One region of the Paenarthrobacter ilicis genome, then DNA from elsewhere that is predicted to be linked to it. Evidence: predicted binding sites of a transcription regulator. Region 1 holds the regulator's gene; the other holds the start of a gene.
What was found. Region 1 encodes LexA, which represses DNA repair genes until DNA is damaged. Its sites were predicted from a motif close to TCGAACANNTGTTCGA; they were not measured.
Positions count from the first base shown of each region.

Region 2: ruvA (Holliday junction branch migration protein RuvA) is a predicted target of LexA. The motif match lies at 1,910-1,925, and genes of this name have one in related genera.

Region 1 is NZ_JAFBCD010000001.1:1,520,841-1,524,249, reverse strand. Features, by position in the region: gene JOE60_RS07010 (histidinol-phosphate transaminase) at 1-545, opposite strand, end outside; gene JOE60_RS07005 (LysM peptidoglycan-binding domain-containing protein) at 620-979, opposite strand; gene lexA (transcriptional repressor LexA) at 1,336-2,079, shown strand; gene JOE60_RS06995 (ATP-dependent DNA helicase) at 2,140-3,409, opposite strand, start outside.
Region 2 is NZ_JAFBCD010000001.1:2,212,179-2,215,587, forward strand. Features, by position in the region: gene ruvB (Holliday junction branch migration DNA helicase RuvB) at 121-1,197, opposite strand; gene ruvA (Holliday junction branch migration protein RuvA) at 1,190-1,834, opposite strand; gene ruvC (crossover junction endodeoxyribonuclease RuvC) at 1,951-2,529, opposite strand; gene JOE60_RS10060 (YebC/PmpR family DNA-binding transcriptional regulator) at 2,574-3,329, opposite strand; gene pdxT (pyridoxal 5'-phosphate synthase glutaminase subunit PdxT) at 3,333-3,409, opposite strand, start outside.

The DNA of each region.
Region 1 (3,409 bases):
TCGACTACATCAAGGCCCAAGCCGGTCCCGGTGGGATTGTTCGGTGAGCAGAGGAAGACGATATTGGCGCCCGTCTCACGGACCTGGGCGGCCGCCGATTCGGCGTCCAGCCCATAGTCATCCGCCCGGACTCCCCGCACATACTCGGTGTCGGTGCCACTGGCCAGCAAGGGGTACATGGAATACGTGGGCGGGAAACCCAAGGCCTTGCGTCCGGGCCCGCCGAAGGCCTGCAGGATTTGTTGGAGAACCTCGTTGGAGCCGTTGGCGGCCCAGATCTGATCCGGGCCGAGTCCGTGCCCCAGGTATTCAGCCAGGGCTTGCCGCAACTCCGTGAACTCGCGGTCGGGATAGCGGTTCAGCCCCGTCGCTGCGGCGGCAACGGCCTTGGTAATGGCGGCCTGTACATCCTGGGGAACCCCATGGGTGTTTTCGTTCACGTTGAGCAGGACGGGAACATCCAGCTGCGGCGCACCATAGGGGCTCAGACCGCGCAGGTTGGTCCGGAGGGGTAGTTGGTCAAGTCGCTCAAGCTGGTCACTCACCACGACAGTTTAAGCGGAGGGTGGGACTCCAGACTAACTGTGACGCCGGCGCCCACCCGAATCCGCCCGTCCTCCTAGGCTGCTGGTACAAACAGTTGCTGGCCGGGCTGGATCCGGCCACCCCGGAGGTCGTTCAGTTGAATGATTTCCGCGATGACGTCGCGGGGGTCACGCTCCGGCGCAGCGGCCCCGGCAATTCCCCACAGCGACTGCCCCTGCTGCACGGTGACGGTGACGGCAACGGGTGGCCTGAGCTGCGACTGCGAGTCGGAGGCCTTCGCCGGAGAGGTGATGAATCCGGCGAGGCTCAGGAGAGCAGCTGCCAACAGCATGGCGGGAATGCCGAAGAAGACCATCCGACCACGACGGGTCAGGCGGAGCCGCGGGGATGCCTTGGAGGCGCGGTAATCATTGAGGTTGGTGACGACGGACATGAGCTGAGCCCTTCTGAGCTATTGCCTGGCGCCGATACTTCGCCGCCTGGCTGCCAATTCTTAGTGCCTCCCCCGCGACGCCGATCCCTGGATGGGATGTTCGAACCGGATGTTCGATTTTCGGTACCTCGCGAAGATTTATAGAACACATGTTCGAACCTTGCTATGACATTTTTAGCACTTATCAACGAACGGTGTCGAGACTCGCTAGAACAAATGTTTGATAAACGCCTGCGCCTGCCCTACGTTTGAGTGAAGAAACAGGCACTGTTTCAGTGGACCAGGAGGGTCTGACATTTTTAGGACTCTCCCCATAGGGACGTACCTTGCGGGCGAAATGGAAGGCATTGGCGAACATGGCAGCGAAAGCCACAGGCGGCGCGGCACCACTGCGGAGCCAACAGCCCCAGAAGAGCCCCAAAAGCCTGACTGTCCGGCAAAAGAAAATCCTGGAGACCATCCAGAGGTCGGTGAACGACAACGGCTACCCGCCCAGCATGCGCGAAATCGGAGACACCGTGGGGCTGGCCAGCCTGTCCAGTGTCACGCACCAACTCTCACAGCTGGAGAAATTGGGATACCTCCGTAGGGATCCCAAGCGCCCCCGCGCCATGGAAGTCCTGATGCCCCTGACACTGGACGCGGGTTCCGTGCCCGGCGTCGAAGGTCCCGCCACCCTGCGCAGCACGGGCGGACTTGCGGTGACGGAACTTTCCAGCGCCAGCGACACCGCCATGGTTCCCTTGGTGGGCCGCATCGCCGCCGGCGGACCGATCCTGGCGGACCAGACTGTGGAGGACGTTCTTCCCCTGCCCCGCCAGCTCGTGGGGCACGGCGAGCTGTTCATGTTGAAGGTTGCCGGCGACTCGATGATCGACGCCGCGATCTGCGACGGCGACTGGGTAGTGGTGCGCCGCCAAAACGATGCCATCAATGGCGACATCGTTGCGGCCCTGTTGGACGATGAAGCCACCGTCAAGACCTTCCGTCAGCGTGACGGCCACACGTGGCTGCTGCCGCAAAACACGCAGTACGAGCCCATTCTGGGAGACCAAGCCACCATCATGGGCAAGGTTGTCTCAGTTCTGCGGTCGCTCTAGCAAACCCGATTCAGCTATCCTGGCCGGCAGTCCCGGCGAAATTCCCAACCAGGAAGCCATCTACGGCGTTGTAGCGGAGCCAAGCCGTTCCAGGACACCTCTGACCACTGTGCGGTCTGCAGTCGCCCAGAAGGGCGGCAGGGCAGCGCGCAGGAATGCTCCATAGCGCTCGGTGGAAAGTCGCGAGTCGAGCACCGCCACCACTCCCCTGTCACCGGTGGAGCGGATAAGCCTGCCTGCTCCCTGAGCCAGGCGAATCGCAGCGTGGGTAGCGGAAACAGCCATGAAGCCGTTGCCGCCGGACTGGGCTACTGCGCGGGACCGCGCAGTCATCAGCGGGTCATCGGGCCGGGGAAACGGTATGCGGTCGATGACCACCAACCGGCATGAGCCGCCGGGAACATCAACACCCTGCCACAGCGACATCGTGCCGAAAAGGCAAGTGTCGGGCTCATCCGCGAACTGCTTCACCAACGCGGACATGGTGGACTCGCCTTGGCAAAGAATGCTGACATCCAGGCGCTGACGCATCGCATCTGCGGCGTCTTCCGCGGCACGGCGTGAGGAGAACAAGCACAATGCTCCCCCGCCGGAAGCCCGGATGAGGTCTTCCAGCTCGTCCAAGGCCTCAGGAGAGGTTCCCCGCGACGGTTTGGGCAGATGCTTGGCCACGTACAACACACCCTGCTTGGGATAGTCGAAGGGCGAACCTACGTCGATCCCCGTCCAGCTGGGAGCTCCGTCCCCTATCAGCCCCAATCCCCCGGCTGCCGGTTCAAAAGCCGAACCGATGGCCAGCGTCGCTGACGTCAGTACCACCGTATGGTCGGCGAAGAGCCCTTCCCGCAGCCTTCCGGCCACGCTGAGCGGTGCGATGTTGATCAATGCCGGTGCGGTCTCGTCAGGCTGGGAGTACCCCTGCTGGGGGTCGAAAGTGCTGTTCCGGGAAAACCACACCACTTCCCGGTTTTCCTTGGCGGCGAGCATACGCTCGCACAGTTCAAGGATGAGCATCAGCCGCGACCGGGCCAGTTGCCGGCCACCGTCGACGGCCGTCGAGGAGTCGGTTTTGGAGTCCGAAAGGGCCGCCCGGGTGGCGTCGCGCAATTGATCGAGGCAGTCCAGCTGCTCATCATTGAGGCCGTTGGGAAGCAAACCGTCGGGAACACCGGCGATTGCCATGTCGAGGCGGTCCGCAGCGGCGTTGAGCGCATCCACAGTAATGGCCGTGTGCTTGCGTGCGCTGGAGGCGGCAGCATGGACCATCGCCACTGACAACTGGCCGGATACTGCTCCCGTAACCCTGTCCTGCAGCTCATGCGCTTCGTCT
Region 2 (3,409 bases), 690 kb from region 1:
GTACTTACGTTTTGGGTCAAGGCAACGTCCCTGGCGGATCCGCGAAGCGGTCGCATGCATCAAGGACCCGAACGTGCCGAGCGTCATACCAGTCTAAAGGGAAAAGCTGAACGCAGCGTCTTAACCGACTGTATCTACGCTTTCGGCGTGGTTTTCGTCTTCCCCGAACAGGACAAGTTGTTCCTGGCCAAAGACGCCCGCAGGCACCGCATAGCCCAAATGTGTCCAGGCAGAGGCCATGGCGATCCTGCCCCGGGGCGTCCGGCCCAGCAGGCCCTCACGCACAAGGAATGGTTCCGCCACGGTCTCCACCGTTTCTGGTTCCTCCCCCACCGCGATCGCCAGGGTAGACAACCCCACCGGGCCGCCATTGAACTTGGTGATCAGTGCTTCCAACACCGAGCGGTCCAGGCGGTCCAGGCCCCGCTCGTCCACCTCATACATGTCCAGTGCAGCTGAAGCCGAGCGGGCATCAATCTGGTCGATGCCGTGGACAAGAGCCCAGTCGCGCACACGCCGCAGCAACCTGTTGGCAATACGCGGTGTTCCACGGGACCTGCCCGCAATCTCGGTAAACCCGGCCGAGTTGACCTTGAGATCCAACAAGCCGGCAGACCTGCGGAGAACAAGCTCAAGCTCCGCAACAGAGTAAAACTCGAGGTGTCCCGTGAACCCGAACCTGTCCCGCAATGGACCCGGAAGGAGGCCGGCGCGGGTGGTGGCGCCTACCAGGGTAAACGGCGGAAGTTCCAGTGGAATGGCGGTGGCCCCGGCTCCCTTGCCAACCACAATGTCCACCCGGAAGTCCTCCATGGCCATGTACAGCATTTCTTCCGCAGGACGGGACATGCGGTGAATCTCGTCGAGGAAGAGCACCTCGCCCTCCGTTAGGGACGAGAGAATGGCGGCGAGATCGCCTGCATGCTGGATGGCGGGACCGCTGCTGATCCGCAGCGGTGCATTCATTTCCGCCGCGATGATCATGGCCAGGGTGGTTTTTCCCAGACCGGGAGGCCCTGACATCAGGACGTGATCGGCGCTGCGCCCCCGCATTTTGGAGGCCTCGAGCACCAGTGCCAACTGCTTGCGGACGCGGTGCTGCCCTACAAAGTCGTGGAGGTTCTTGGGGCGAAGGGCCGCCTCGATGACGCGCTCCTCCGGCTCCTCTCCCCCGGCCACCAGTGAGTTCTCAGCCACGGCTGCCTACGCGGTTGCCGGCGCGTGCGCCGTCTTGACCGAGCCACCGCAGGGTTGCCCGGAGAATGTGGGCAACGTTGCCCTCCTCCACCAGTTCCGGTGAATCAGCCATGGCCTTGTCGATGCTGCCTGTGGCGTCCTTCTCCGACCAGCCCAGGCTGGTCATCGCGGCGATGACCTGGGGCTTCCACTCTGCCTTGATCACGGCAGAGGGAGCCGATGCGGTTCCCGTTCCATGCGGAACCAGCTTTCCCTTCAGTTCCAGCACAATGCGGCCGGCAACCTTTGGGCCGATTCCGGGGACCTTGGTGAATGCTTTGCCGTCTCCGGTATGTGCCGCCACCCGGATTGCTTCAGGTTCGTGGACTGCCAGGACCGCGAGGGCCAAACGCGGTCCGACGCCGCTGACACTGAGCAGGACATCGAAAACTTCACGTTCGTCGTCGTCAGCGAAGCCGAACAGCGTCAGGGAGTCTTCCTTGACAATCAATGAGGTGAAGAGCTTCGCTTCGGATCCCACGATAAGGTGGCTCAGCGTCTGCGGCGTCGCGAAGACACTCATGCCGGCGCCGTTGAGGTCTATTACGGCGGTGGACAAACCCACGTGTGCCACTGTCCCGCGAAGAAAACTGATCAAGACCCGACTCCTGTATTGCTGCTCGCTGTAGCATCCGGCATTGCCACCGGAAAGAATGTGCACCGGCAGGCTTATCCGAACATATCTACGAACAGCCTAGCAAGGGCGGCGCTCTTTCAGCGTCCGCGGCGCGCTTTGGCCTCGGCATCGGCCCAAGCCTTTTGGGCCGGAGTGAGGGACCCTTTGCCCCCGGCACCACCGCCGGCGCCCATGCCGCTGCCGGCCCGCCATGCGTGGGTGAGCGCCAGGGCCAAGGCATCGGCAGCATCCGCGGGCTTCGGCGGGGCGTCCAGGCGAAGGATTTTGGTAACCAGTTTTGTCACGGCATCCTTGTTGGCGGTGCCGCTGCCCGTCACCGCTGCCTTGACCTCCGAGGGAGTGTGCAAGGCCACCGGAATACCCCTGCGGGCAGCTGCCGCGATGACGACGCCGGACGCCTGGGCCACGCCCATCACTGTGCTGACGTTCATTTGGGAGAAAACGCGTTCCACCGCTACCACGTCAGGTGAATGAAGATCGAGCCATTCATCAATTGCCTGGGCAATGACCAGCAGTCGCTTGTCCAGTGTGAGTTCCGCCGAGGTGCCGACGACTCCCACGGCAACCATGGTGGCACGTCGGTTCCGTTCAATGTCCACTACGCCGATCCCGCAACGGGTAAGGCCCGGATCAACTCCCAATACGCGAAGAGTCAATTCCGGGCCTTCCTGTGATGTATCAATGAATGGGCTTATGGCGCCTAGTCGGCGTCGAGGGCAGCCTGGACTTCCTCGCTGAGATCGGCGTTGCTGTAGACGTTCTGGACGTCGTCCAGGTCTTCCAGGGCATCGACGAGCTTCATGAACTTCCGGGCACCGTCAACATCCAGGTCAACCTGCATGGAGGGGACGAACTCGGCTTCATCGGTCTCGTAGTCGATTCCGGCTTCCTTGAGGGCATCGCGGATGGCCTGAAGATCGGAGGGCTCGGAGTGGATCTCCCAGTTCTCGCCGCTGTCTTTGACTTCCTCGGCGCCGGCCTCAAGAACCGCCATGAGAATGTCATCTTCGCTCAGGCCGTTCTTCGGCAGGACCACAACACCCTTGCGGGCAAAGAGGTAGCTGACCGAACCGGGATCGGCAATGGTTCCGCCGTTGCGGGAAATCGCCAACCGCACTTCCGAGGCGGCACGGTTCTTGTTGTCTGTCAGACATTCGATCAACAAGGCCGAACCCTGGGGCCCGCGGGCCTCGTACATGATCTCGGTGTAGTCAACAACCTCGCCCGTCAGACCGGCTCCGCGCTTGATGGCGCGATCGATGTTGTCGTTGGGAACAGACGTCTTCTTGGCCTTGGTGACGGCCAGTTCGAGTCCCGGGTTGCCGGCAAGGTCCGGACCACCCATGCGGGCAGCAACTTCGATGTTCTTGATCAGCTTCGCGAACGACTTTGCACGCCTGCTATCAATGATGGCTTTCTTGTGCTTGGTGGTCGCCCATTTGGAGTGGCCTGACATGCTTTACGCTTCTCCTCTGATCATTCGAATAAAGAGTTCATGCACACGCTTCTCTCCCGTCACTTCCGGATGGAAGGAGG